One region of the Peribacillus sp. AS_2 genome, then DNA from elsewhere that is predicted to be linked to it. Evidence: predicted binding sites of a transcription regulator. Region 1 holds the regulator's gene; each other region holds the start of a gene.
What was found. Region 1 encodes Rex, which represses fermentation and respiration genes when NADH is low (regulators of the CRP and FNR family bind a similar motif). Its sites were predicted from a motif close to TTGTGAAATATTTCACAA; they were not measured.

Region 1 (10,321 bases):
GATGGTGACGCCTTTTGGTTTGATTATTTCACCGCCATCATGGGAAAGCTGCCCGGCAATGATTTTTAGCAGAGTGGATTTGCCGGCGCCATTTCGGCCGACAAGGGCAATTCGATCTTTATTTTGAACTTCGAGCTTCATATTTGATAAAATAAGTTCAGCTCCATAATATTTCGATAGTTGATTGATTTGTAATAAAATCATAGATTTCACCTCAATTGATTACTGTTAGTTTAACGTATTTTAGTTATTATCGGCAACAGCTTGGTTCCAAGCTGAAAGAAAAGCTATTACATAAAGTGGAATAATAGTGTATGATTTAGGAGGGGTTACTTAAATGGGAGACTTAACGCATTTTAATGAACAGGGCAGGGCCAAAATGGTCGATGTGAGTGCTAAGCCTGAAACAACCCGGACGGCAGTGGCTCAGTCGAGCATTTTATTGAATGATGAAATATATGAATTGGTCACGAACCATAAAATGAAAAAAGGTGATGTACTGGCTGTTGCACAAGTTGCAGGAATCATGGCCAGCAAAAATACATCCAATATAATTCCGATGTGCCATCCCATTGCTCTGCAAGGGGTCAATATAGCCTTTGATTGGGAAAAAGAAGAACAAGGATATAGGCTTAGGATTGAAACGGAAGCTAAGACAAAAGGGAGTACAGGTGTGGAAATGGAAGCGTTAACAGCTGCATCCGTGACTGCCTTGACTGTTTATGACATGTGTAAGGCCATTGATAAGGGAATGGTGATCGGGCCTACATTCTTAGTGGAGAAAACAGGCGGAGTGTCTAGTAGCGATTATAAAAGGCAAGTAAAACGAACAGATAGAGATTAAGTTGAAAAGCATGTGTGAAGGCGGGGAAGAACAATGAACCATGACCCAAAGATACCGCAGGCAACAGCCAAAAGGTTGCCATTGTATTATCGATTTTTAAAGAACTTACATTCCTCAGGCAAACAAAGAGTTTCCTCGGCTGAGCTAAGTGAAGCCGTAAAAGTGGATTCTGCTACCATTCGCCGTGATTTTTCCTACTTTGGCGCGCTTGGGAAAAAAGGCTACGGCTACAATGTCAATTATTTATTATCCTTCTTTAGAAAAACACTTGATCAAGATGAATTGACCAAAGTCGCTTTAATCGGAGTGGGAAATTTAGGAACCGCTTTTTTAAATTACAATTTCATGAAAAATAATAATACAAAAATTGAAATGGCTTTCGAAGTATCTGAAGAAAAGGTCGGCAAGCGAATAGCTGATGTGCCCATCTACCATATGGATCAAATCGATACACTATTGCAGGAAAATAATATTACTGCAGCGATATTGACAGTGCCTGCACAGGTAGCCCAGACGATAACCGATCGTCTAGTCAAAGCTGACATAAAAGGAATATTGAATTTCACACCTGCACGGCTGACCGTGCCGCCATCCATAAGGGTCCACCACATTGACCTGGCCGTGGAACTTCAGTCGCTCATCTACTTCCTGAAGCATTATCCGGTAGTGGAAGAAGCGGCTTTGGAGGAATGAAAAAACGCTGCATTTATGCAGCGTTTTTTTATTTTTTCTTATTTTTTTGTGCGGCTTTAATCTTAAAGTGCAGCATGATCATGCGTAATCCCGATCCAAAATCAAGGGTCGCAATAAGGACAAGTATGTAGGCAAAGAGTCCCCATCCAGAAGAATTGACGGTTTGAATTGCGATAGCGGTAAAAAGAGCCCCTAAGCCTGCATAAATGATGCCCATGAATAATGGTGATTGACGTTTCATAATAAACCTCCGATGAAGGCCTGTGCAGTATCTAGCATCTTCTCAATATCCTCCCGATATACCACTTGAAGGATGATAACAAGCGTGTTCATCGCAATATGAGCGCTCATGGAAACGAGAATGCGGCCTGTTTTCGCATAAAGGAAAGCAAAAGTGAAGCCCATTGCCGTATATAAAAGAAGATGTTCAAATTCACCATGCGCCAAGCCGAAAATAACTGAGCTGATTAAAGCAGAAATAAAGAAGTTAAAGCGTTTATGAAGTGATCCGAAAATAATTTTACGGAAAATTAATTCTTCCAATATAGGTCCAATTACTGAAGTGACGAAAATGACCATGGGGACTTTGTAAATGAGTGAAATGAGTTGCTGCGTATTTTCAGATTCAGACTCCACCCCAAGCATTTGTTCAATGCTTCCGGCAATGCTTTGCGCAAAAAGAGCCATGAACACTCCTGCAATTGCCCATAATATGGACATGGATACGGAAGTTTGGTTTCTCGTGTCCAGCTTTTCCCTCATATCTTTTCTCATTAAAAAAAGAATCAGGAATAAAGCAGCGAGAAAACTGAAAACTATCCAGTATGCTGCAGATTTCACTTCGAGTTCATCAGCCGGCATTCCGGTATAAGACCCGATCAGCATGAAAATGGGTACCCCGACAATACTGGATAATTGCATGGCAATATAAGTGATGATGACGAACCAATATTCTTTTTTCAAAAATGAAAACTCCTTTTATAGTCACCCATCCGCTTGGAACGTTACTGACATGGGGACAATCTATAAACGCATACTACAAAATGGTATCAAAAATTGGGGCAGAACACCACTTAAAGGTACCCCTAACATGACATTTCAATGACTAAGTTTAGGAAATCATTATGCTAAAGTAGTATACCCGTAATTTATCAGAAATTAATAAAAAATTTTCAATAAGATACTTGCAAAAAAGGCTCGGTTTATTTAATATTATAAATGTGTTAGCACTCGATGATGATGAGTGCTAATAATCATGAAACAAATTATCAAGAGAATATGAGGAGGTTGTTTCACTTGTTAAAACCATTAGGTGATCGCGTTATTATTGAACTAGTTCAAACTGAAGAAAAAACTGCAAGCGGTATTGTTCTTCCTGATACTGCTAAAGAAAAGCCACAAGAAGGTAAGGTAGTAGCAGTTGGTACTGGCCGTGTCCTTGAAAATGGCGAACGTGTTGCTTTAGAGGTTGCCCAAGGCGATCTAATTATCTTCTCAAAATATGCAGGTACTGAAGTTAAATACGAAGACACTGAATACTTAATTTTACGTGAAAGCGACATTCTAGCTGTTATCGGCTAATTATACATCATACTTAACTGAACGAAAATTTTCTTAAATTTTAGGGAGGTACTTATAAATGGCTAAAGAAATTAAATTTAGTGAAGAAGCTCGCCGCTCCATGCTTCGCGGTGTGGACGCACTTGCAGATGCAGTTAAAGTAACGCTTGGACCAAAAGGTCGTAACGTGGTTCTTGAGAAAAAATTCGGTTCGCCGCTTATCACAAATGACGGTGTGACGATCGCTAAAGAAATCGAATTGGAAGATGCATTCGAAAACATGGGTGCGAAATTGGTTGCTGAAGTAGCAAGCAAAACAAACGACGTAGCTGGTGACGGTACAACTACTGCAACGGTTCTTGCGCAAGCGATGATCCGTGAAGGTCTTAAAAACGTAACAGCTGGTGCGAACCCAATGGGTATCCGTAAAGGAATCGAGAAAGCGGTCAATTCAGCAATTGCAGAATTGAAAGCCATTTCCAAACCTGTTGAAAACAAAGAATCAATCGCACAAGTTGCTGCCATATCTTCAGCTGATGAAGAAGTGGGCCAACTGATTGCGGAAGCAATGGAGCGCGTTGGTAACGACGGCGTCATCACAATCGAAGAGTCTAAAGGTTTCACAACTGAGTTGGACGTAGTAGAAGGTATGCAATTCGATCGCGGATATGCATCTCCATACATGGTTACTGATTCAGATAAAATGGAAGCTGTCCTTGAGAATCCATATATCTTGATCACTGATAAAAAAATCACGAATATCCAAGAAATCCTTCCTGTACTTGAGCAAGTTGTACAACAAGGAAAACCGCTATTATTGATTGCTGAAGATGTAGAAGGCGAAGCGCTTGCAACTCTTGTTGTGAACAAACTTCGTGGAACATTCAACGCTGTTGCGGTTAAAGCTCCTGGATTCGGTGACCGTCGTAAAGCAATGCTTGAAGACATCGCAGCTCTTACAGGCGGCGAAGTAATCACTGAAGAAATCGGACTTGATCTTAAATCTGCAACAATCGATTCATTAGGCCGTGCGTCTAAAGTGGTTGTTACAAAAGAAAATACAACGATCGTTGAAGGATCTGGAGATACAGCTCAAATCCAAGCTCGTGTAAACCAAATCCGTGTTCAATTAGAAGAAACAACTTCTGAATTCGACCGTGAAAAATTACAAGAACGCCTTGCTAAATTAGCTGGTGGTGTAGCGGTAATCAAAGTCGGTGCAGCTACTGAAACAGAATTGAAAGAACGTAAACTTCGTATTGAAGATGCATTGAACTCCACTCGTGCCGCTGTTGAAGAAGGTATCGTAGCTGGTGGTGGTACAGCACTTCTTAACGTATACAATAAAATCGCTGAAATCCAAGCGGAAGGCGACGTAGCAACAGGCGTGAAAATCGTTCTTCGTGCCATCGAAGAGCCTGTTCGTCAAATCGCTCACAATGCTGGACTTGAAGGCTCTGTAATCGTAGAGCGCCTTAAAGGCGAAGCAGTAGGCACTGGCTTCAACGCAGCTACTGGACAATGGGTGAACATGATCGAATCAGGTATCGTCGATCCTACTAAAGTAACTCGTTCAGCTCTACAAAATGCTGGTTCTGTAGCAGCAATGTTCTTAACTACAGAAGCTGTCGTTGCTGACAAACCAGAACCTGCTGGTGCTGGCGGAATGGGCATGCCTGACATGGGCGGAATGGGCGGAATGGGCGGCATGATGTAATCATTCGCTAAATCCCTTAATGGAGGGGTTTAACGAGGATTCAGTCATGAATGCTCACCTAACATGTGAATATCTTTAAAGTTGAAGGCCTCTCACAGTTTACTGTGGGGGGCTTTTTTCTTTGTATTTGAATTCTGTATGTCCTAATAGTTGTTGATTTTTTTAATTCCTACTACATCTTCAATCAATAGTGAAGTGTAGGTATGTCTAAAAGGCAAGCTGTTTCTTTTAGAAACAATTTCATGAACCTTCACTATTAAGATAATTCAATCAATCTTTTGTCAATAAACTTGTAAATAATGGTGAGATTTTATAAAGGTAACTAAATTGAAATAGGCAGGGTTAAATATGTCCATTCGAATTTTAAATAGATAGATATGAAAAATTTGAATTATTTATTTATTCCTCCTTTTATTATAATGAAATTAAGTCATTATATAAAAATCTTCCAATTAATTTGATAGAGAGGTGTGTTTGTATTGCGTATTATTGAAAGGTTTTCTGAAATTCCTACAACATGTATATCAGATACTATGAAAGGACTTAATAACTTATCTCCTACCATTAAGCCAGTTAAAGATGATTATCGAGTTGCAGGGAGAGCTTTTACAGTAAAAATGCCTGTAGGTGATAATCTTGTTGTCTTAAAAGCAATTCGTGAGGCTAAACAAGGTGATGTGTTGGTTATTGATGCAAAAGGAGATACGTATCGAGCGATAGCAGGTGATTTTATTGTTGGTATGGCTCAAACATTGGGGATTAATGGGATAATTGTAGATGGAGTAGTTCGAGACCTTGAAGGTATTAAGGCATTGAATTATCCAGTGTTTTGCAAGGGAACAACTATTGCTGCAAGTGGAAAAGCGGGCATGGGTGAAATTAATGTCCCCATTTCCTGCGGTGGGACAACGATACATCCGGGAGATATTGTTGTTGGTGATATTGATGGAGTAGTCGTAATTCCTAAACAGTTAGAAGAAAAAGTTTTAGATCAATCATTAGAAAAGCTAGAAAAAGATAATGAGCGAGCAGAGAAAGTTTCAGGTAATCGAGAAGAAATAAGAAAATATCTAGATGAATTTATTTTAAATAAATAGTTTTTTGAAAAAATGAACATTTGAAGGAATAGAAGGTAACACTCTATCCTTTCAAATGTTTTTTTTATGAAATTTAAAGTGAATAAACATTTAAGGTTTTTACAAAATCCACAAATGCCCGGACAACATTCATATCTACTGATTCTTTATAATAAAACATCCATGTTTTTTGGGTTAAGCTATTCCCTTTCTTATCTTTTAAGTCAATTTTATGAATATCTTTAATGCCATCCAAAAAAAGAGAAGGCATAATAGCATAGCCCAACCCGTTCAAAACCATTTCCTTACAAGTATCACCTTGGTCAACTGACATCGCGATGTATGGAGGCTGGGAATAATGTTCTGCCCACCAATTTTCAATGATTTGCTTATAGAGTTGATCTGTTCGGTAGTCGATTCTAGGGAGATTGGGAAGATCAGATAGGTTTATTTCATTTCTAGACACTATACAAAGCTCTTCTTCAAATAGTAAATGCTTTTCATCCGGCCAACTATAATCTCCGCGGATAAATCCGACATGAGAAACTTGATTATAAACTAAATTGAAAATATCTTTGCTATAGCCTGTGTCTACTTGAAACTCAACATCCGGATATCGTTCTTTAAACAACTTTAATAAGAGTGGTAACTTATATTTACTAATAAAATTGGAAACACCCAATCTTAACGTTCCAGATACACTATGGTTAAAATTTTCTAGATCTTCTTTAATTTCGCGGAAAGAATTGAGCATTTCTTCAGCACGCTTAGCTAAATATTCTCCTTCTGGAGTGAACCGCACTCCTTTTATTCCCCTATCAACAATTTTAACCCCAAATTCCGTTTCGATTTGCTTAAGGCGTTTTGTTAGCGTTGGTTGTGCAATAAATAGGCTTTGTCCGGCCTTTGTAATACTTTTTTCATAAAATAATGTATGTAATATAAGCCAGTCACGATCATCCATTTGCTTTAACTCCCTTAATTTTATCTTTATTTTAAAATTGTTTAACTATTCATTCAATTACACTTGAACAATAACATAAACAGTAAAATTTGAAAAATGACCGATGATTTAATATATAAAAGTTTCATGGCAGCCTATGAAATATTGATATTATTCGCGTAAGGAAATTTAAAATAAAATGAAGTTAATTAGTAATTACCAAAGGGGTTGAACGAAACTTGTTTAATGGAATTGAAGAACGGTTTAATGTTCGGTCAGAGATTGTCATTAATGAAAAGATATATAGTTATTATCGAATTGAAACATTAGAGGAAAATGGATTAGGGAATATTTCTCAATTACCTTACTCAATAAAAGTATTATTAGAGGCTGCCATCAGAAATTATGACGGTGTAAGTGTAACTGAAGGGCATGTGAGTACATTAGCGAATTGGTCAGTCAAACGAGAACTAAATCAGGAGGTTCCTTTTAAACCCGCACGTGTTCTTCTTCATGATACAACTGGATTACCAGCAATGGTTGACTTAGCCGCGATGCGTGAAACAATGAATCACATCGGTGGAAACGTAACGGATATTAATCCATTAATACCGGTAGATCTTGTAGTTGACCACTCCGTAACTGTTGACTATTTCGGCAGACAGGATGCGATGCAGCTAAATGAAAAGCTTAATTTTGAAAGAAACATGGAACGTTTTCGTTTTCTCCGCTGGGCTCAGGGCTCCTTTAATAATTTTTCTGTAGTTCCTCCAGCAACAGGGATCATGCATCAAATTAATATGGAGTATCTATCATCAGTTGCAGCCACAAAGGAAGAAAGTGATACCACAGTAGTGTATCCTGATTCACTTGTAGGAACAGATTCACATACAACGATGGTGAATGGACTAGGTGTCGTGGCTTGGGGAGTTGGAGGAATTGAAGCAGAAGCAGCAATGTTAGGTCAGCCAGTCTATTTTGTAATCCCAGAAGTAGTTGGATTCAAATTAACAGGATCACTCCCAGAAGGTGCAACTGCAACGGATGTTGCACTAACAGTTACAAGTCTCCTTAGAAGAAAAGGGGTTGTAGGTAAGTTCGTAGAATTTTTTGGACCTGGAGTAGGGGAAATGAGTATAGCTGACCGTGCAACTGTTGCCAACATGGCACCAGAGTATGGTGCGACAATGGGCTTCTTTCCTGTAGATCAGGAAACTTTGAATTACTTGAGGATTATTGGCCGCAGTGAAGAGCAAATAACGTTAGTTGAGGCTTATTATAAAGCCCAAGGTATGTTTATGGAAAAAGATAGCTCTGAACCCGTTTATTCTGATTTAGTTGAACTCAATTTATCTACGATAAAACCATGCCTTGCAGGACCTAAACGCCCTCAGGATAAAGTTGATTTGACTGAAATGAAACTAAATTTTAATGAAGTCGCCCGTTCTCCGATTGAAAAAGGTGGCTATGGATTGAATGAACTTGATTTAACAAAAGAGGTCCAAATTGAGCATGTTGTTAATAGAGAATCTGTAATTAAAAATGGATCAGTGGTTCTGGCAGCCATAACAAGTTGTACAAATACATCAAATCCGTCTGTATTGATCATGGCAGGTCTTGTGGCCAAAAAAGCTGTGGAAAAGGGGCTACAAATACCTGCTTATGTGAAAACCTCGTTGACACCAGGATCACGTGTTGTAACAGACTACTTAGCAGAATCAGGGCTTTTAAGACATCTTGAAACACTCGGCTTCCATATAGCAGGGTACGGTTGTGCAACTTGTATAGGTAATTCAGGACCGCTTATTCCTGAAGTCAGCAAAGCAATTGTGGATAACGATTTAGTTGTAGCTGGTGTACTATCAGGCAATAGAAACTTTGAAGGCCGCGTTCACCCTCAGATTAAAGCAAATTATTTGGCATCACCTCCATTAGTTATTGCATATGCACTTGCAGGGACGGTTGATATTGATTTTTCAAGTCAGCCCATTGGATATGATCAAGCAAACCAGCCTGTTTATTTGCGAGACATTTGGCCATCTTCACTGGAAATTGGAGAATTGTTAAATAATGCTGTTCGACCTGAATTATTCAGAGAAAGATATAAAAGCGTAAACGATGGAAATGTAAATTGGAATTCGATTAATATTCCTAAAGGGAAGTTATATGAGTGGGATCAATCTTCAACATACATTCAAGAGCCACCGTTCTTTAAAGATCTTCCCGTACAGCCTGCTGATATTAAGGATATTAAAGGTGCCCGGCTAATTGCAAAGCTTGGTGATTCAGTAACTACTGATCATTTATCTCCTTCTGGAGCAATTAAGCCGGATAGTTCTTCAGGAATCTATTTACAACAGAAAGGAGTGAAAATTAAAGATTTCAACTCTTATCCATCGCGTCGTGGGAATCATGAGGTTATGCTTCGAGCCGCATTAGCTAATATAAGAATTCGGAATCAATTAGTCCCTGAATCCGAGGGAGGCGTTACTAGATGCTTTAAAACGAATGAAATTACATCCATCTATGAAGCTTCCTTAAAGTATCAGGAATATGGTACGCCATTATTTATAATTGCTGGTAAAGAATACGGTACTGGAAGTTCTCGTGACTGGGCTGCAAAAGGACCATATCTTCTTGGGGTAAAAGCAGTTATTGCAGAAAGTTTTGAGCGTATTCATCGAAATAACTTAGTTGGAATGGGTGTTCTTCCTCTTCAATTTTTAGAAGGCCAAAATGCCTCATCTCTTAATATTATTGGAAATGAAACGTTTGAGACTGTTGGTATGAGCAATGAAATTAAACCTGGTCAATTGATAAAAATAAAAGTGATTCGTGAAGAAGGCAGATCCTTTGAATTTGAAGTTATTGTTCGTCTGGATAGTTCGATAGATATTCTTTACTACCATAATGGAGGGATTATGCAAACTGTTATACGCCAATTGGTTAAAAAAGAAGAAGGCAGTTTAGAACTAGAAGTCTTCCATAAATAATCATGGGATTCATTTTTTAATGGAGATTCAGGCAGTCATTAGTCATTAGTCTTGGATTTCCGATTTTTCTAAGAAACGTACTTTTATTAATCGTAGGTAAATTGGATTGTAAGCGATTTCGATTGATCAGGGGGGATTTGGTGATTGCTTTATTAGGCTTTTTAATGATGATATGTTTTATCTTTTTTATAGTCACAAGAAGGATGTCTGCTTTGACAGCACTGATTGTTATTCCGCTACTCTTTGCTATAGTCGGAGGATTTGGAAAAGATTTAGGCCCCATGGTATTAGAAGGATTAATGGGTGTAGCTCCTACAGGAATTATGCTAATGTTTGCAGTACTGTATTTCGGGATAATGATTGAAGCTGGATTGTTTGAGCCACTTATATCTAAAATTCTTACTATTGTCAAAGGCGATCCTTTGAAAGTGGTGATCGGCACAGCTGTTCTTTCAAGTCTAGTTGCTTTAGATGGAGATGGTACAACAACCTATA
Region 2 (10,321 bases), on a different contig from region 1:
TCAAGTTCTGGATTTCAAGTATCATCGGCTCTTTAGCTGTCATTATGTATGCACTTCATCTTGGATTCGGCCAATTGCAATTAGCCGATTTAGCTTTACTGGCAGCAGTGATCATACTGGGACTTAGTTACGCAGAAGGGGGGAAATTAGCGAAAGAATTAGGCAGCTGGCAAGTGATTGCTTGGGCCATTATGATCGGTGCTCCATTTTTCATTATTCCAGTTGGACTAAACCTTTCAACTGAAATGCTCCATGCCCCTATCCAAGCTTGGGTTAGCTTAATTTATCTCGCAGTGGTTAGTCAATTTCTAGCATATGTTGCTTGGTATAGCGGAATGGCTATGGGCGGAATAGCAAGGGTTAGTCAGATTCAATACTTACAACCATTTTTGATGATTGTATTTGCAACAGTATTTCTAGATGAATCCATCACATTTTTCACCATTGTAATAGCAGTAATTGTTGTCTTTTCTGTCATATTAGGCAAAAATGCTCCTGTAACAAAAAAAGTAGCTGTATCAGGGAAAAGCTAACTGCATTTAGAACAACCGAATTCCAATAGATGAAAGAGACCGACAGTCATGAATATGGATTCAAAATAAAAATCAACAAAATCGTAGGGAAACTAAGTTATGTCAAAATCATCCATTGTAAGGACAAAAGTTAATCATTGATCAACTGAACGAATTTCGAATACGGATGAGCAACAGATTTCATTATTAATGAAATCAAATCTAAAGAAATAATAGAATGTTACTGCCTAACGGGAGTGTTGATCAAGGATTAACGCTCTTTCTTTTTCAAATTAGGCTTAAATTTCGTATTGTAAAATCCTTATATGTAAAAGCTTTCATATTCATTAGATCTTCCAGATTCCACGACTTAGTTTCAATGGCTTCTTAACCGGTTTCTTACCTTATCACGGTTCATCTTTCACACCGCCATAAAAAAGCACCCAAACCAATGGATGCCTTCTCCTTTTATTCATTAATTTTGAATTCTTTCAATAGATCATTCCTATACGAAATTGCATCTCGTTCAAAAACTTTTTTAAACCTGTTTTCGTACTCTTCACGGGTTATTAGACCTTTTTCTTCCAGTAATTCCACTATAGTTCTAACCCTTACTCTACTCGACACTAATTCGTTTGTCATATTGGACAATAAAATACTGATTTTCTCATCATCATTCATTTTCTCATCCCCTTTGTTTAACTAATTTGACAAAAGGGACCAATTCCCTGCAAAAATTCCATTCACAATTTAATCGATCTTTTTGAATAGATTTCACTTATAAAAGCCAGATTATTAAAATATATGAGTGATACAAATGAGGGTCCTACATGAATCAAGCTGGTGTTAATGAAAAATATAAGGTATCACCATTTTATGTGTTTTTTTTAGTGCATTCCATGCAAACTGGATTAGGCGTATTGAGTTTTCAAAGAGATTTGGCTAAAGCGACAGGAACCGATGGCTGGTTATCCATACTCCTAGCTGGATTGATTGTTCATATATTAATTTGGCTAATCTATAAGATATTTAGTTTTGTTCCTGGCGATATAATCTCCTCTAATAATCATGCATTCGGTAAATGGATTGGTAATTTCTTCAGTCTTTTATTTATTCTTTACTTCTTTGTCCTTGGAATGACGATCATAATCGGTTATATAAATGTCATTCATGTTTGGATGTTTGAAGAGGTACCTTCTTGGGCATTTGCTTTGGTTTTCCTTATCTTGATTTATTATATAAATACAGGGGGATTCCGAACCATTACGGGTATTGCCTTCTTAACTGTAATCGTTTCATACTGGCTTTTATTTGTACCTTTTTATGGTTTTAAATACTCTGATTTCACCGGTTTTCTTCCTATTTTCCATCATAATTTATTCGAAATAATGGAAGGAACCAAAAGTTTTTCATTATCCATGCTTGGATTTGAAATGATACTGATGTATTATCCGTTCATCAAAAATGCTGAAAGATCGCAAAAGTATGCTCACGGAGGAGTTGTGCTCACTACGTTATTGAGCTTATTACTTTATTTTGTGTCGATAGTCTTTTATTCACAGAAACATTTGACCCTTACTCTATACCCAACACTAACATTGACCAGTATTATTGAGTTGCCCTTTATTCAACGGTTCGAATACATAACTGTTTCTTGGTGGACCATCATTATCATACCCAATATGGTCATTCCTTTGTGGGCTGCCAGCAGGGGTGTCAAGCGCTTATTCAATGTCCAGCAAAAGTATCCCTTATGGGGAATGTCCATAATCATACTACTTGTGAATATACTTTTTTATGATATCGATTCCTTATATATATTAAATAAAATAATCAATCCCTACTTCGTATGCTTCATTGTTATATATTTGCCTCTTCTTTTTGTTTTCATAAGCATTAAAAAATCGCGGAACCGGTTATGAAAAAGTTTGAAATCCCTAGTGATACTGTATTCTGCTGTTCTTATAACGAGCCCACTATCACGAATTGTCCCCATCAGATAAATATCAATTCCTTCACCAAATAAGTTCGGGCTAGGAAAACAAAAGGAAGACCACTTATTATGGTCTTCCCAGACTGTAGACAAACTCGATGACAATCGAGTTTGTCTATTTTTATGGCTTGTACAATTTGAACGTTGATTGGAACGCAGGGGCACTCGCTTTCCGCGGGCAATTCGGGGAGCCTCCTCGGCATTCGCCTGCGGGGTCTCATGCACCGTACTCAGCAAGTATCTGTATCTATCTTCAAGGTATTTTCTTGTTTCAGCATCTTGATTAATAAGCATCGCATGCCAAAAACGTATTCAAATTGGAAATAATCCTGGTGTGTGTCTTGACCCCACTCATCATGTTTAGGAAACCTTTTCCAATCTTATCAGCTATTTCATTTAAATTCCTTCTTTTATTCAAAAACCAAGTAATACCAAAATAAATTTAGTGCATTATATATCCGACTGGCACCACTATTGCCGTTAAAGAATTCAACACGGTTAAACATTTAGAAATATCCAATAAATTTGATTCCAAAGGATTAATGCCTTTTATGAATAAGCTTTCATAAATCAACCAAAATATCAGCACCTAACCGGGGATTCCCCAACGTATAAAGTATTTTGTATCAAACCTCATTATTTTTCATGCTCCTTCCAACCTTAAATTTATTCAACAACTGGAACGATTTTACCTGCATTAAAAAAGGACTCCGCATAATTGGCAAGGTCCTTTTAATCATCTTCAATTAGTTGAACCATTCATAATCATATTTTTGCTCTATTAGGGGTCCATGACCCCTAATAGAGGAATATGTTAATAATTGTAGAAATTATAAAGAGGGTTTGATTTTAAAAAGGAGGATAAAAAGTTGAAAGTAATGGTAGCCTTTTTTAATCGTGTTATGCAGAGATATTTACCCGATCCATTTATATTTGTTATTATTTTAACTTTTGTTGTGTTTGGGCTGGGACTTATTTTCACCGATAGCGGGCCTTATCAGATGGCTCAGCATTGGGGAAATGGATTTTGGGGATTGCTTCTTTTTGCTATGCAGATGGTTCTTGTTTTAGTAACTGGACATGTATTAGCTAGTAGCAGAATTTTTAAAAAGGGATTAGGTGCTCTTGCATCTATGGCTAAATCTCCAGGTCAGGCAATTATTATTGTAAGTGTCGTTTCTCTCGTAGCAAGCTGGATAAACTGGGGATTCGGACTTGTAATTGGGGCTTTGTTCGCTAAAGAATTAGCAAAAAAAGTAAAAAATGTTGATTATCGCCTTTTAATTGCGAGTGCTTATTCTGGATTTCTCATCTGGCATGGTGGAATATCTGGATCAACTCCATTGACTATTGCTACTCCAGGCCACTTTTCCGAAGATTTAATTGGAATTATCCCAACAAGTGAAACGATATTTTCTAGTTTTAATCTTTTTATTGTTATAGCGTTAATCATAATCGTTCCATTAGTTAATCGATTCATGATGCCTTCAAAGGAACAAACAGTGACTGTAGATCTTGCTCTTCTAGAGGATGATGTCCAGGCAGCTACTATTGAAAAAGAGGATTTGACTCCTGCTGAGAGGCTTGAGAATAGCTGGATTATCTCCCTATCAATTGGGATATTAGGGATTGTTTTTCTTTTCTATTATTTTGTACATAACGGTTTTAAACTAAATCTTGATATTGTTAATTTCTTATTCTTATTTTTAGGAATTCTCTTTCATGGTACCCCAAAACACTTTTTAGAGGCTGTTGTTAATGCAGTAAAAGGAGCGAGTGGGATCATCATCCAATTCCCTTTTTATGCGGGGATCATGGGTATGATGACAGCATCAGGTTTAGCTACTGTTATATCTAATGGTTTCGTTTCAATATCTAATGAATTTACATTCCCGTTATTTACGTTTTTAAGTGCAGGTTTGGTCAATATTTTCATACCTTCTGGTGGAGGTCAATGGGCGGTTCAAGCCCCTGTCATGCTGGATGCAGCGATAGCACTTGATGTATCCATTCCAAAAACGGCTATGGCGGTTGCCTGGGGAGATGCATGGACTAATCTAATCCAACCATTCTGGGCACTCCCTGCTCTTGCTATTGCTGGTCTAAAGGCAAAAGATATTATGGGTTACTGTGTATTGACTCTTTTTGTAAGTGGTATTGTTATTTCACTAGGACTCTTGTTTTTCTAATAAGGATTTGTAGAATAGACAGTATTTCGGATGATAATGAATGAAAAATAAAGGATCTATTCAACTAGTTAAATTTGAATAGCTCTTTTATTTTTTGTAGTGTTGGCAGGAAAATGTGGATTTACAACGTTAAGACACGAATAAAACTTTTTAATTCCTCAATTTATAATGTGAACTTTTTCTATACAGGGATGCACCCACAAGTTAAAATTTTATGCACCCCCAAAACAAAACCTGCACTTATTGTAATCTTCCCTATTTATTAAGCTGAGGGCGCGTGCTCACAGCGCAGTAGCTCCTGCAATTGCATTTATACATATAGTCTGACAATCAGTTATACTACTTACTTGTTCAAAATATAACTGAACAACCTGTTTTCAAAAAAGCTACTCAGTTGGGTTGTTCAACGCTTATTTTTTCTTACCCACACGTAGGGAGAAAACCCCCGAAAATTTGATATCAGGGGTTTTCTTCATTTTATATTTAGTATTTTTCTTCAAATACTTAGTTTTATTTAATTAGCTGCAATTGTAATACAATTTTTTTCACTGCAAAAATCTAAATTAGTCTCTCTAAACTCTTTTGGACTTTCAACGTAGGAATAGTGGATACTATCTAACACACTAACACACGAGCTTTTCAGATTTAGTCATGTGTTCATTAGTAGACTCTTATTTCCAAATAGAATTATCAACTGTGTTATATCGTTAGATTTTTTAGCATTTCAATATATGCCTTCAATTCTGAATCCGTCAATCCTGAAATACGTTCGAAAAAAATAGATTCTTTTTCTTTTAAAGCTTTTATTGTTTTGTCATGACCAAGCTCGGTTAAAGATAACATTACCCCTCGACGATCTTTAGGGTGGGGTTCACTCTTTACATATCCCAGACCTTTTAATTGCCCTATAAGTCTACTGATAGAGCTACGGTCCATTGCTGTTGATTCAGCTAAAGTCGATGCGTTAGTAGGACCATGTGAAAATAACCAGCGAACAATCAAAAAGGCTGCTGGCTGCAAAGTTGTATCAAATGTAGCTGCAGTTCTGACATTAAGTGCATGTGCCTCACTAATCAACGAATTGAGCTGTTCACCAAGAGCTAACTCCAGTTCTTCTCTCAAATCAGAATTATTAATATCCATAGTTCTCCCTTCTCAACGCAACTAAATGTATTTGACATATATCAAATACTTGAATATGATTGATATATGTCAAATATATTTAATTGTTAATACTATGTCAAGTTTATAGAAGGAGAATGTATAATGCCCGAGTATCCAATAATTGTAATGACTGGTGCTACCAGTGGTATTGGTCAGATTGCTGCAATTGAAATCGCAAAACGTGGTGCACATTTAGTGCTGACTGCTCGTAACAAAGAACGGGCTAAAGCAACTGAGAAATTAATTAGAGAAGCTTCACCAAATACGGAGGTTGATTTCTATTTTGGTGATTTATCGTTAATGCATGATGTTCGCCGTATAGGACTTGAGATAAAACAAAACTATTCAAAAATTGATGTACTCATCCACAATGCTGGGCTTCATGGGTTCGAGCAACGTGTTACCTCTGAAGGATTTGCCGAGATGATTGCGGTAAACTATCTAACGCCTTGGCTACTAACAAATCTGCTAAAGGACTCTTTGGTAAAAGCAAAAAATGCAAAAATTATTAATGTCGCTTCGGAAGCCTCACGAAATCATGGGGAACTAAAATTACCATATGATTTGACGGACACATCTCCATTTACATTGAGGGGTTCATCTAAAATTTATGGAAAAACAAAGCTTCTAAATATCATGTTTACTGGTGAGTTAGTGCGTCAGTTTTCAGGAACTTTGGTAAATGCCAACGCTCTAAATCCTGGTTTCAATAATACTGGCCTGGGAAGAGAACTTCGTATATCTTCTGTATTGGGAAAAGTCTTAGAATTCCTTAATATCGGAAATCCAAAAAGAGGGGCTGACATCATTGTTCGTTTAGCACTTGATTCCGAATATGAGAGAGTGACAGGAGGATACTTTAATGTTGGAACTGGAGATAAAATTGATCCGATATATCCAGGAAAAGATGTTTCTATGCAGCAAAGTTTGTGGAATGATACCAAAGAATTATTGTTAGAGTATATAAATTGATTTTCTATTCTTCAATGAAGTTACATTTTCCTAAACGAAAATGTATATGGGAATTGATTAATGCAATTCCAATTTAGACAAATAGTCTTTTATTATACAACTAGTGCTGAAACTTTAGTAAATTCAAGTTCAATTTCACTTCCCGTATTTCTCATTTCCAAACTTTTATTACGTTTGTTATTGAACTAACCTCCCTCAATAAACTAAACACACTCTCACGATCGCTCTAGAATTCTTAGGATTTCATAGTCATATCATTAACAGTTATTTATGTAAGCTAGGCATCACTCCTCCAGGGTAGGGATTTATCGAAAAAAGTGTATGCTAAACTAACCAATTATAGGAAAAAATCAGTTTAAGCAATGTTATGATCGCACATGTTTCATGGAGGTCAACCCCTCCCATGTCTCACAGAACCGATGCTCCTACATTCCTTCGTTCAACCTTTTAATAAGGGGTTGCCGCAGCACCCCCTTATTCACTCCTGAAGCACCATTTGCTACTAGACTGAGCATGGCTGCCTGTAAAGGTTTGAATCCCAATGAAACTAATAGAACGGCACAGATTGCAATCGGTAGATTGAATATCTTTAAGTGTTTTAACAGAGTGTGCAAACTTTTCTTTTTCGCTCTCATTTAGTGAAAGCTCCACATTATTTTTTGCACCTGTACGATTAATTACAGTTGGAGTATCAACATGAACATTTCTTTGACCATATTGGCCTTCTAACAACGATCCAACTAGTAAGGATCTGGAATAAAAATGCCGATACACCTATGCTAATGATTAGTGTAAAAAGGGCTGTGATAATGCCCTTCATTTTAAATACAGTCAGACCCAATAGAAAGGAATATGACAGGAAAGGCCGCAACCAAGGCTGATAAGTACGTGTTATTCAATAGATTATAATCTTGAATCCACATGATGCTTCCTTTTTTCTATTTAATGTTATAATTTTAATTCTTCAAAATGAGGTGCCAAAATGTCTTTTAAGACATAAGCACTGTGTTGGAAATTCTGTTGTTCTTCTTCATTAAGTTCTAATTCGACAATTTCTCGGATTCCACTACGATTAATGATTGCTGGAACACCCATGTACACATGCTTTTCACCATACTGGCCATCCAGATGAGCAGATACAGTTAACACGCTATTTTCATTGTGGAGAATGGCTTTTGTAATTCGCACAAGTCCCATAGCGATGCCATAGTAGGTAGCACCTTTTCCTTCAATGATTTTGTAGGCTGCATCACGTACATTAATAAAAATCTCATCTAAGTCTTCTTTTTTATAGTGTTCTTGGCGTTCAATCATTTTCAAAACGGGAATACCACCCACGTCTGCAGAACTATAAACAGGTAGCTCGCTGTCACCGTGTTCTCCGATGATATATGCATGCACATTTTTCGGTGCGACTTTAAAGTAATCACCTAGTAGGAAACGGAAACGAGCTGTATCAAGAATGGTACCAGATCCAATGACTCGTTCTTTAGGTAACCCACTATAATGCCATGTTGCGTATGTTAAGATGTCAACCGGATTGGTTGCAACAAGAAAGATGCCATCAAATCCACTAGCCATGACATTCTCGACTATTGTTTTAAAAATCTTCAGATTTTTATCCACAAGGTCAAGGCGTGTTTCTCCTGGTTTTTGGTTCGCTCCTGCACAAATTACAACTAAATCTACATCTGCACAATCTTCATACTCTCCAAAGCGAATATTTGTTGGATCTGGAGCGAAAACTTTCCCATGATTTAAATCCATCACATCACCAATTGCTTTTTCTTTATTTAAATCAATCATAATCAACTCATCTACAATTCCTTGGTTCATAAGAGCAAAGGCGTAGCTTGAGCCTACAAACCCTGTTCCAATTAATGCGACACGGCTTACTTTTTCTTTTGTCATAGGTTTTTCATCCTTTCATCTCATTAAGTTTTCAAAAGGACAATATTGTTTGTGAAACATTTCACAAATTAATGATACATCACTTTTTTTCAATTTACAATCCATTTTCAAAAAAAATTTGTTTTTAAAAAGGCTACTAAACTGCATAAATTTTTCTGTAAAGCTACTCAGTTTCTATCTTTAACGCTCTCCCTTTATCCTCTAACTTTTTGCATCAATTATCTGTTTAATAATTTCTATGCTTTTAAAATCCTTTGGACGAAGTGTTCTTCCTGTTCCTTGTTCGTAAACTCTTTTTTCCTCAAGTAATTGGTATGGGTTTAGAACATTTATTGAAACACCTCTTAAATTATAAAGTTCCATTGGCAAGGCATCTTTCCTCCATACCCAATCTGGAAAACCGTTAGCGACTATATCGCCATTATCAGAATACCGAACAAATACAAAACTCACATCGACATTGTTTTTGAGGAAATCGGTTTGAAACTCTCCTACAGGCTTTATTTGAAAACCAGCATTAACAAGAGCCTGTTCCAAGTGCTCACGATAATGTAACCAAGTAACTAAATCAATATCAGTATGTGAACGAGTAATCTTTCCAAGAAGAAAATCTATCGCCCATCCGCCTCGTAGCCACAGGTTAAAATTAAGTGATAAGCAAATTTCATTTATTTCAAGAAGTATATTTAATTGTGATTTGCCTGTATCATTTTCTCCGGTAACATTCTTACAATCCATCCTCATACACACCCTTTATGTACTAAGATTTTAAGCATTACCTTATTCTGCATAAGGATTGCAAAATCCTTCTTCAAAAAACCTGCCCCGTTAGTTGCATATAGAAAGAGCTGCCTTAAAGACAGCTCTGATCTTCAGTTAACGCACCCGTTGTTCAATAGCGTTATTGTAGAGTTGATACAAACTTGACGTAAAATGTGTAATTCAAGGAAGTATTAATGAGAAGGCTTTTTCTCCAAAATACTTTTAAAACTTTTTCTGTAACAAAGCAACAAATAACTATACATGATTACAATTATTACTGCTAAAACAAGTAACGAATGATCAAGGATCAAATGAAGTAAGAAAATGTTGGCTACAATTGGACCCAATATTGCAAGTGCTAATGGGACAAATCGATTACTTAAAAGTAAAACTCCACAAACAATCTCTAAAAACTTTTCAAATATTAATAGATATTCAAATTTGAATAATGCCATCGCTTCGGGGCTAGTAGCAATAAATGGTTCAAAGTCAAAAATGACAAAATAACCGTTTAGACCTGCAATAAGGAAGATAAAACCTAAAAATATTCTGGAGAGATGTAAAAGGACTTTATTCAACCTGCACACCACCAATTTGATTTTAGTTTTAATTCTAATTTTATTATAGTTGGTTACTGCTCAGTACGATAAAACTTTGTACTAATGCAACTAACCCTCCCTATAGTTGCATAAAAAAAAGCTGTCTTAAAGACAGCTATACATTTATGAATATTTTCATTTTTGGTATTATCAATCCATGCACATCCTACTGAACCTCATTACACAACCGACCGATATTCTCGACTTCAACAACGACTT
Region 3 (10,321 bases), on a different contig from region 1:
ATTGGTTGCCGCCCATCGTATAAATAACCCACCCTATAACCCCGATAAGAATGAAAACGATAGGGATGACATTATCTTTCAATAAAAATACGAATGATAAGCTGCCATTGGTAATGACAAGAATGGCCCCTATCAAGGCAAGGAGCATGCTGGCGATGGTATATTTCATGGGTCTGGCACTTTTGAAAACCCACAGAATTAAAATTGAAATCATGGGCATTAATGATTCCATGATCGAAGCAACAATCACCCCGTTATGCCCCAGTAAGTCTTGACCTGCGAAAATGAGAAAGTTGTAGACAGTGAAAGCCATCGTCCCAAAAAACAATAATTTCTTCCCTTGCCCTTCCAGGCTAAAAGACTTCTTACCCTCTTTCATTAAAAGCAATATCCCTAAAATGACGCTAACAGCTAAATATCGCAAAAAAGCGAAATAAAAAGGATCAATATACATTAAGGCCCTTTCTGCAACTGGAAACATCGCTCCCCAAGAAATGCTGGCAGTCAAACATAAAAGTGCACCGATTAATACTTGATTTTTTTTCATAAAAGCTTCCCCTCAAAAATAATGATTGATTTAATTCCTATACACACCTTATGATAAAGTCATTATCATGTAAAATGACTTAAAATGAATATAATCATCATTATTAATGATAGTTGAGAAAGGGGGGCACTTTTGTGGAAATGAGGGATTTGCAAATATTCCAGTGTGTCGCTAAATATGGCAGCGTAAGTAAGGCGGCTGTTGAGTTGAATTACGTCCAATCCAATGTAACGGCGAGGATTAAGCATTTGGAGCAGGAGTTACGGACGCCTTTATTCAATAGGCATAAACGTGGCATGTCACTAACTGCGGAGGCCAGAAAGATGCTGGAGTATGTAAACAAAATTTTGCTTGATGTAGAAGAACTCAAGCAAGTATTCCTGGATAGTGAAACACCTACAGGGATATTTAACATCGGTACAGTTGAAACGGTCAGCGATCTTCCCAAGATTCTAGCCTCCTATCATAAACAGTATCCAAATGTCGATTTATCCATAAAGGCGGGGTTAACGGAAGACTTAATCAAAGATGTCATTGAACACAGGCTGGATGGCGCTTTTGTTACAGGACCGATCAAACATCCGCTCATTCAGCCATACGATGTCTGTACAGAAAAACTTGTATTAGTTACAAGAAATGAAACATTTAACCTTGAAGAAATCATAACAGAACCATTTTTAGTATTCAGTCAGGGGTGTGGCTATCGCTCCAAATTGGAACAATGGCTGAGGGAAGAAGAGGTGATGCCCAAAAGAATCATGGAGTTCAATGTATTGGAAACGATCTTAACCAGCGTAACACTCGGCCTTGGCATTACCCTCGTACCACAATCGGCGGTAAATCACCTAACAGCCAATGAAAAAGTCCACGTGCATCCAATTCCGGAAGAATACCGCAATATCTCGACAGTCTTCATTCACCGTAAAGATGCTTATATGACAAACTCCATGAAAAGCTTTCTGAACACGATTGAAGCTCATCATGAAGACCGGTTCAAGCAAAATCCAGAAACAGCTCCTGAGCTGATATGAAGGGTGAGCGGCAAATCGCTTTGCATAGAATGATAGAGGATTGCTGAATAGGCTGCGAAACTATTCATAAAAAGTAAAACATAAAAAACATGGCGAAACTGAGACAGCTAATCATGTTACTTCTAGAAAGTATTTTGGGAATTATTTAGACAAAAAGCCGACGATTTCGTTGGCTTTTTGTTTGTAGGATCCTTTCAATTATCATACTTTCAAGTAACCTTCTTAAACTAAACTGGTAGTTTAGTTTAAGAAAAATTGTATTACTTTTCATCAATTGGGAAAAAATATAAATAGGAACAAGAAGGAGGGAACAGAGATGGAAGTGAATATGAGTGTTGAAGAAGTCGTGAATCAAATTTCCGACTTAGTAGAAAAAGAAGGGAAGCTACCTCGAAAGAAAGAGGTAAAGAAGTCAGATCCGGAGTTAATGAAGAATGCATTGTATTATTTTCCTAATTGGGATACTGCAGTAGAACATAGCATTGGATCTTAACCAAAACATATATTTTTCAATTAGTACATATAAGGCAAGGGAAGTGAAGGCCGCCAATTGGCGGCCTTTTGAACGTGCGATTCTTTACATTATCATACATTCAAGCACTCCTACTCAAACTATCTATTGAATAGTTTAGTTAAATAAAGATATAGACGCATCAAAGTGAATCATCTCATATTTTCTTTTTCGGAACGAGTGGAGTATCGATCTTTTTTAGTCGATAAGTCTGATATTTCGATGAAGCATAGTGTAACTTTTTTCCATATGGGACCGTATAATAATTTGTTAAAACACAAGAAAAGAGGGTCCCAATGAAAAAGATATTGTTGATTTTGGCAGCCGTTTTTTTGGTAACAGGGCTTAGTGCTTGTAAAGGAGTCCAGGAGGGAAATAAGGAATCTCCGCCAATTTCAGAAAAGCCAAATGATAATCCTAAGCAAATCGACGGGCAAGATGAAGATCCTCCAGGTGAATCGGTTGAAGACCCGACAAAAGGTCTGCCAAATACGAAAACGGATACGATCATATTGGAAGGTATGGAAGAACCGTTCCAATTCACGCTTCATCATAGTCAGGCATTGGGATTCTCAACCTACATCGTGGATGACATGGTCGTTGAAGAGGCTAGTTCTGGTGAAGGAGATGCAATGATTGTTTTTGCGAATTTTGCAGGCAAGAGAAATGAGGATGCCAAAGTTCAGATTTTTTCCAAAAGTGAGGGTGCGAATGCAACAATAGAAGAACAGACGGAGTTTGCGAGGGAAGTTGTGATAAGCAACGGCTTTGAGATAAAACAGCGATCTGATAATTCGCCTAACCGATTTGATTGGTCTGAGGTGGAATTTGACATTAGTCAGAAGGGCAGTAATTACTCCATATTGGGTACAGTGTCCGTTTTTCAATATGGCGGCCGCGTTTACTATGCGATCGTTCAATACCCGGAAGATTATGAAGAAGGCTTCATACCGCGGGTTGTAAAAATGTTTGACGATATTGTATGGTATGAAGCAACTTGATCAATGAGTATCCGAAATTGGGTACACCATTTTAACAGAGAGTGGTAATATATTTGTCCAATAAGGAATCCTGTTGAACGGTAGGGAGCTAGTTTGTCTACAGTCCGAGAGCAGCTCTTTTGCTGCTCTTTTTTGTATGATAGGATAGTCTGGTCTAATTAGGTGAAGAAGGATAAATGATTGGGTTAGAGAATAATTAGTGATAGGTTTTCGAAAAACGAATTTGATAGAAAATAGGTGAATCAAGTGGAGTTGGATACATTATATAAGACATATCGACCTTTTCTTTTTTCCATCGCATACCGGATGCTCGGATCGGTTACCGATGCAGAAGATATCGTTCATGATTTATTCCTGCAGCTTAAGCTTGATATCGACGAAATTAAGGACATGAAAGCATATCTTGCGAAAATGACGACAAATCGCTGTCTGAATTTTTTAAAGTCAGCCCGTAAGAGAAGAGAGGTTTACACAGGTCCTTGGCTGCCAGAACCTCGGGTAAACGAAACAGATCAGCCTCTAGATAAGGTCGTAACGGATGAAACGGTGGCATATGCCTTCCTCGTTTTGCTGGAACAGCTTTCACCTGTTGAAAGAGCGGTTTTCGTGCTTAGGGAAGCATTCACTTACAGCTATGAAGATATCGCCGAGATGCTGGAAAAGAATGAAGTGAACTGCAGAAAGATCTACAGCCGGGCTAAGCGGAAATTACAGAATGATAGGCCAGTCCATCCGGAGGATACGAAACATGTCGATCTTTTGGCAAAAAAATTCATAAAAGCATCTGCGACAGGAAACTTTGAGGAGTTTTTGGACCTTCTTACAGAAGATGTTGTCCTTGTTACTGACGGCGGAGGAAAAGTGCTTTCTGCATTAAACCCAATTGTAACCAGACAGCGCGTATCCGCCTTTCTTAAAGGCATTTCCGCTAAAGGAGGCTTCATAGGAGAACTTCTTCCGGTGATGGTCAATGGCCAGGAGGGAATTTTGCAAATGAAAGAAGGAAAGCCTACCAAAGTCATCTGCTTTGAATTAGATCCAAAACAAAAAAATATCCGCAAAATCTTCATTGTCACCAATCCCGATAAATTAAATCATATTCCTGATATAGATTGAGGGGTCTTTTTTTGAATGTCACAAATCAAACCTCTATTTTGTCTTATAAGTGGAACCAAAAAAGGTTTAATGGAGGAGATAGACATGGAACAACGGATTAACTATATGAAGACAAATCGTGAAGTGGTCAAATTAATGATGGGTTTGGAGGAGTACAAGAAAACAACGGCAATCGATAGCGCATTAATCGAATTGATTAAAATTCGCGCTTCCCAAATCAATGGCTGTGCGTACTGCTTGGATATGCATACAAAGGATGCCCGGGCAATGGGTGAAACGGAACAAAGAATTTACTGTTTGAGTGCTTGGCGTGAAACACCATTCTATTCTGATTCGGAAAGGGCAGCGCTGGAATTGACGGAAGCGGTCACGGCCATTTCTGCAAACGGTGTACCTGATGAACTGTATGAGAGGGTCCGCCTGCATTTTGATGAAAAACAATATATCGATCTCGTTACCATAATCATCACCATCAACGGCTGGAACCGATTGGCCATTTCAGCCCAAAACATACCAGGGCACTATAAGCCTGTAATGGAAAAATAATGTTGTTATCAAAACCCCTTGTATGATTACAAGGGGTTTTAATTGTAAACACGTGGCTTTTAAATTATTTTTCTTTTTTATAAAAGCGTTCACCCGTATCAGGATTATAATATACCCTTGTTTTTTCTCCTGTCACGGGGTCTATATTTATTTCATCTGTCGATTGAAATCCATCAGGAACTTTTACACCGTGATTGCGTTTAAACCGTTTATCATAGATAAAGTATCCAAGTAAAATGCATAAGATAGCTATAATAATTTGTAATATATAGTACCCTATGATGAATTTCATTATATTTTCTCCACAATGACGGCAGTTCCATATGCAACGATTTCGCTCATATTCGTACCGATTTCCCCAGAATCATATCTCATCATTATAATTGCATTTGCACCCATTTCATTGGCATTTTTTATCATACGGTCCATAGCTTCTTTTCTTGAATCTTCAAGCATCGCTGTATATTGCTTGATCTCTCCGCCTACCAGGGACTTTAACCCTGCCATGATATCGCCGCCAATCCCTCTGCTTCTTACAATTAGACCGAAGGCAGGCCCTTTTACCTCTACAATTTTGTATCCTTCAATTTTTTCTGTGGTAACTACCAACACATTAATCGCCTCCGACTTATTTACTTTATTATGAAATTTTCCTGAACTGAAAGCATAAACAAATGAGCTTATATATTATATGTAGTTCCTTTTTTATCAAGCGCAATAATCATTCCTTTAAATTTTAACATAATATAAGCTTTACCCCTCTTAACAATGGGTAACATATTTCGGGTAAGCATAAAAAATCCCATTTCGCAGAAAAGAAATGGGATTAAATTCATCAGTGTTTTTACGGCTGTTTTTTGATTGTTATATATGTGTAGATTTTATGATGCTCATTGCATACCTTCAAAATGAATTTCGCTTTTTATTTCTAAAAGTACTTTAAATTGCGGTTTTCCATCTTCACTTCATGAAGAATTTCATGCAATTTATTTTCATAATGCAAGCTGATTAATTGTGATCTGGAGGCCACGTCTAATTCTTCAAACAGTTTATTTATATGGTTACGAACTGTAGAAACGCTAATATGCAGATTATCAGCTATTTCTTTATCTTTGAGACCTTGCGTTATATTCTGGATGATTCGCCAATCAACATTATGCGGTTCCCTGGTGAATAAAGACGATCTATCTGTTTTTATTATTTCTTCAATTAATAATTTCTCACGGTAGACATGTAACTCTTAGGAGATTTGATTAGCGAGCATTTCAGTAATCATTTTGAAATTTTCACTATCATCCGTTGTGAATATACCTACATAGCCTTGCAATTCCTTATTTTTAATTTCATGGAAGGGGGAAGATATAACACTAAAATCCTTTCCGGAAATTTGATTTTTCGTTTTTACAGTAGTATTTTGCAATGAACTTAAAATAAATGCATTATTTTCAACAGATTCTTCTATAACCAATTTACATAAATCCTTATTTTCATCATTACTTTTAGCGTATAAAACATTTAGCTCTTTATCAAAGATAAATATAGTAGTTTCAAAATTAAATTCGAAATTCTTAATGCTATTCAATACTTTTTTACTGATATAAATGATTTGATTTCTCAATTCCATATTCTACCTCATACTCGTTCCTAAAATGATATAACCTGTTTATTTCCTCGTTTAACAATAAACTGTTTTTGGGTGTGTAGGGTTCCAAAAATGACGACTGCTATTTCAGAAATGATACCGATCATAAACCTTCCAATCAGGTAGAGCAGAAGTAAGCATGACAGGAGCTTTAAGGAATTCATGACAAGTTATTACATTTAAATGGATATATTTCCATCCAAGGTGAAAACATAACCGTAACGTTCATATGTCTGCCCGGGTGTTGAAGCAGCAATGAGTTGAATGAACTTGCCAACGTTACTTCCTTGGGGATGAAACAGAAGGTGGATATGCATTCGGAAGTGAATGTAACCGTTAAAGGATTCGCCATTTAGGCACCATAACAGAATCCTTTCAAAAAGAAGCCGAGGAGTAAAGATCTATGTGGGCAATCATTGGAACCGTGTTTACTGGAGCAATTATTTCATATTTTGAAATACCTCAACTTTTTAAAAATAAATGCTGGAGGGAAATCTCCGTCTTTATTCTATTGCTTTTAGTTGGCATGACGTTGAGTATTTTATTAATTAAAGATGTTACCATTCCTAATCCCTTAGACTGGATAACAAAATTTTATAACCCCTTCACATCTTTCATGGAACGGATTCTGTCTTAGGGGGTATTTATTGATTATGCTTGAGAAAGGCAAAATTAGCTCAGGAGAATTTCTTATATTGGTCATCATATTTACGATAGGAGGTTCGATACTTAATGTACCTGCGCTGCTTGTCCATTTAGCAAAGCAGGATGCCTGGATTTCCTATATAATAACTACTCTCGTCGGTTTGTGTTTTGTTTTCTTATATAATAAATTAGCCTCGATTTATCCTTCTAAGACTTATGTCGAAGTTAATGAAAAAATATTGGGGAAATGGGTTGGGAAAGTTTCGGCACTGCTCTTCCTTTTTTATATTTTGTACCTTTCGTCTGCTTTATTGTATGAAATAGGGAGTTTTTCAACGACACAAATTTTGGTTGGAACACCTATTGAAATGATTATGATTCTTTTTTTATTGACATGCATAATCGGTGTAAGATTAGGATTGGAAGTCATCAGTCGAACTGCATTGATCTTTTTTCCTTGGATTGTCTTTATGCTTTTTATGTTATTTTTACTTCTTATCCCTGAAATCAAATTAGAACATGTTCAACCTATTTTTGAAGAAGGCATGAAACCAATTATTAAGGGCTCCTATCACACTTTAGCGCTCCCTTATGTACAGCTCATTTTCTTTTTAATGATCATGCCCTATGTAAATGAAAAGGATGAAATGAAAAAGAACTTTTATCGAGGAACATTATTAGGAGGCATCATTCTATTATTAGTGGTTATTTTCTCTATCCTTGTATTGGGCATTGATATAACTGCAATTCAAAACTATCCTTCTTATAGACTGGGAAAGAGGATGAATCTTGGTGATTTTTTGGAGCGTATTGAAGTCACTGTAGCCTTCATTTGGATTCTATCCGTGTATTTCAAGCTAACGATTTGTTATTATGGACTGTCTCTCGGGTTAGCTCAAGTGCTGGGATTGAAAAATCACAAACTTCTTCATTTTCCATTAGCATTTTTAATTTTTGCCTTCTCCATCATTACACATCCGAACACAGTACATAGTCAAAACTTTACTGTAAAAGCATGGACGCCCTTTTCCTTAACCATTTGTTTTCTTCTCCCGGTGTTATTGTTGGTGATCGGAATAGTGAGAAAAAAGCGTTCTGATTCAAAGGCGGCCAAAGGATGTTAATAAATGATCCAATTACTGCCTTTGGTCCCTGATGTCCCATTTACTCGATAAACGACTCGGATAAAAATGATTTCTTTCTATTGAAAAAGCCTTGGTACTTATAGGCTTTTTTTAGATTGAATCATATTCTAGCTTTTTCTCCGATATGGTCCCTCATTTTTTCCATGTTCTTAAAATCGTAAAAACAAAATTCGACAAGGATTTCATGGCTGGTGTAAGATGAATGAAAAAGCCAGAAATGGGGTGAATGCTTTGGTTGATTTATTACCGTCGCTGTTTGAAAAAGTGGGGATCATCGTGATTGCTGCCTTCCTGCTTTCTTATATGAAACCCTTTCGGCAAATGATAGGCCATGAACATGAAATGTCGAAGAAAATCATGTTTATCGCACTTTTTGGAACATTCGGCATCATAAGTAACTATACAGGGATCGAAATTGGAAACCATGGCATGCCGGAGGGTGATTGGCATGCTGAGATTGATCCCGATAACGCGATTGCCAACACAAGAATTATGGGAGTGGCTATCGGCGGTCTGCTGGGAGGACCCTTTGTTGGGTTGGGAGTAGGTTTGATTGCGGGGCTTCACCGTTATTTTCTCGGAGGCTTTACGGCGGGGGCTTGTGCGATCGCTGCGATTTTAGCTGGGGTTTTATCGGGTCTTTTGGGGAAAAGTCGGCGAAAGCACGGGACGATCACCCCTTGGTTTGCCCTGCCCATTTGCATGGCATTGGAAGCGATCCAAATGGGCATCATCCTGGTGACGGCCAAACCCTTTGAAAGGGCGTGGGAGCTCGTACAAGTAATCGGGATTCCCATGATCATCATCAATGGATTCGGGACTTTACTTTTCATGCTCATCATTCAGTCGATCACAAGGGACGAAGACCGGACTCGGGCCGTACAAACCAATCTTGCGTTCCTGATTGCGGATCAGACTTTGCCCTTTTTCCGGCAAGGCCTGAGTCAAACTTCATGCAAGAGAATAGCCGAAATCATCTTGGGGCTGACTGAAGCCGACGCCGTGGCCATTACCAATGAACATAGCGTGCTTGCCCATGTTGGTGCTGCGTCAGATCACCATGTCCCTAAGGTGGGGATAGCGACAGGCTTAACGAAACAAGCCCTTGAACAAGGGAAAATCATCGTGGCCAAAACAAAAAAGGACATTTATTGCTTTCATGATCAATGTCCATTGCAAGCGGCCGTAGTCCTGCCGTTGCAGGTCCAACAGAAAACGGTCGGGACTTTGAAGATGTATTTCAAGCATCCGGATAAATTAAGCCAAGTGGAACAAGAGTTAGCTGAAGGATTGGCCAAACTATTCTCCACTCAATTGGAACTGGCAAAAGCGGAAATGCAAACGAAATTATTGAAAGATGCTGAAATTAAGGCCTTGCAGGCACAGGTCCATCCTCATTTTTTATTCAATGCAATCAATACGATATCCGTTCTATGCCGGACGGATGTCGAGAAGGCAAGAAGTTTATTGCAGGAGCTCAGTGCCTTCTTTCGCTCTAATTTACAAGGGGCACGCCAAATACTGGTGCCGCTGGAAAAGGAATTAGAGCATGTTAACGCATATTTATCACTGGAGCAGGCGCGTTTTCCAGATAAATATCATATCGATTATCGCATTGAGCCAAGGCTTAAGGAAGTTCTCATCCCCCCATTCACATTGCAGCCACTTGTTGAGAATGCGGTACACCATGCATTTCCACATGTGAAAAACAAAGGTCAAATCATCATCCGCGCATACTTTAAAGACGATGCGATGCACATTGTTGTCGAGGATGACGGAAAAGGGATTCCGGGCGGGAGAATAGATGAATTGGGCAAGCATGCTGTAGAATCGGCTAAGGGAACAGGAACGGCCCTTCATAATATCAGTGAACGGCTGGAAGGGATCTATAAAGGTCAGGCCAGCCTCTCGATCGAAAGTGAAGCGGGACACGGAACCAAAGTGAACATATCAATACCACTCAACGAGAAAGGAGTATGGCAACGATGATGAAGGCATTTATCGTAGAGGATGAACCACTGGCTAGAGATGAATTGAAATATTTATTGAAGAGAAGCAGGCAAGTTGAAGTCGTGGGTGAAGCCGAGGGGATAGAAGATGCCATGAGGGATATCTCCCGCCTTAAACCTGAACTTAT

Region 2: the regulator Rex is predicted to act here: its motif matches at 8,791-8,808, upstream of OTG27_RS16590 (L-lactate dehydrogenase).
Region 3: the regulator Rex is predicted to act here: its motif matches at 2,235-2,252, upstream of OTG27_RS17655 (LptM family lipoprotein).

The regions. Positions count from the first base shown of each region.
Region 1 covers NZ_JAPTGA010000013.1:134,766-145,086, reverse strand. The annotation lists gene OTG27_RS20945 (ABC transporter ATP-binding protein) at 1-204, opposite strand, end outside; gene moaC (cyclic pyranopterin monophosphate synthase MoaC) at 338-844, shown strand; gene OTG27_RS20935 (redox-sensing transcriptional repressor Rex) at 878-1,537, shown strand; gene OTG27_RS20930 (YdiK family protein) at 1,566-1,778, opposite strand; gene OTG27_RS20925 (CPBP family intramembrane glutamic endopeptidase) at 1,775-2,500, opposite strand; gene groES (co-chaperone GroES) at 2,834-3,118, shown strand; gene groL (chaperonin GroEL) at 3,177-4,814, shown strand; gene OTG27_RS20910 (RraA family protein) at 5,348-5,911, shown strand; gene OTG27_RS20905 (LysR family transcriptional regulator) at 5,985-6,854, opposite strand; gene acnA (aconitate hydratase AcnA) at 7,073-9,826, shown strand; gene OTG27_RS20895 (CitMHS family transporter) at 9,967-10,321, shown strand, end outside.
Region 2 covers NZ_JAPTGA010000009.1:357-10,677, reverse strand. The annotation lists gene OTG27_RS16630 (DMT family transporter) at 1-533, shown strand, start outside; gene OTG27_RS16625 (hypothetical protein) at 981-1,193, opposite strand; gene OTG27_RS16620 (GerAB/ArcD/ProY family transporter) at 1,343-2,434, shown strand; gene OTG27_RS16615 (short-chain fatty acid transporter) at 3,384-4,694, shown strand; gene OTG27_RS16610 (MarR family winged helix-turn-helix transcriptional regulator) at 5,394-5,837, opposite strand; gene OTG27_RS16605 (SDR family NAD(P)-dependent oxidoreductase) at 5,961-6,830, shown strand; partial or broken gene OTG27_RS16600 (L-lactate permease) at 7,313-7,414, opposite strand; partial or broken gene OTG27_RS16595 (L-lactate dehydrogenase) at 7,473-7,604, opposite strand; gene OTG27_RS16590 (L-lactate dehydrogenase) at 7,779-8,741, opposite strand; gene OTG27_RS16585 (nucleotidyltransferase domain-containing protein) at 8,943-9,479, opposite strand; gene OTG27_RS16580 (DoxX family membrane protein) at 9,695-10,081, opposite strand; partial or broken gene OTG27_RS16575 (fumarylacetoacetate hydrolase family protein) at 10,269-10,321, opposite strand, start outside.
Region 3 covers NZ_JAPTGA010000010.1:886-11,206, forward strand. The annotation lists gene OTG27_RS17640 (DMT family transporter) at 1-547, opposite strand, end outside; gene OTG27_RS17645 (LysR family transcriptional regulator) at 682-1,578, shown strand; gene OTG27_RS17650 (hypothetical protein) at 1,895-2,071, shown strand; gene OTG27_RS17655 (LptM family lipoprotein) at 2,386-3,090, shown strand; gene OTG27_RS17660 (RNA polymerase sigma-70 factor) at 3,337-4,206, shown strand; gene OTG27_RS17665 (carboxymuconolactone decarboxylase family protein) at 4,291-4,752, shown strand; gene OTG27_RS17670 (hypothetical protein) at 4,817-5,044, opposite strand; gene OTG27_RS17675 (YbjQ family protein) at 5,044-5,364, opposite strand; gene OTG27_RS26740 (response regulator transcription factor) at 5,681-5,962, opposite strand; gene OTG27_RS17680 (phospholipase D-like domain-containing protein) at 5,993-6,376, opposite strand; gene OTG27_RS17685 (GerAB/ArcD/ProY family transporter) at 7,048-8,163, shown strand; gene OTG27_RS17690 (sensor histidine kinase) at 8,416-10,173, shown strand; gene OTG27_RS17695 (LytR/AlgR family response regulator transcription factor) at 10,170-10,321, shown strand, end outside.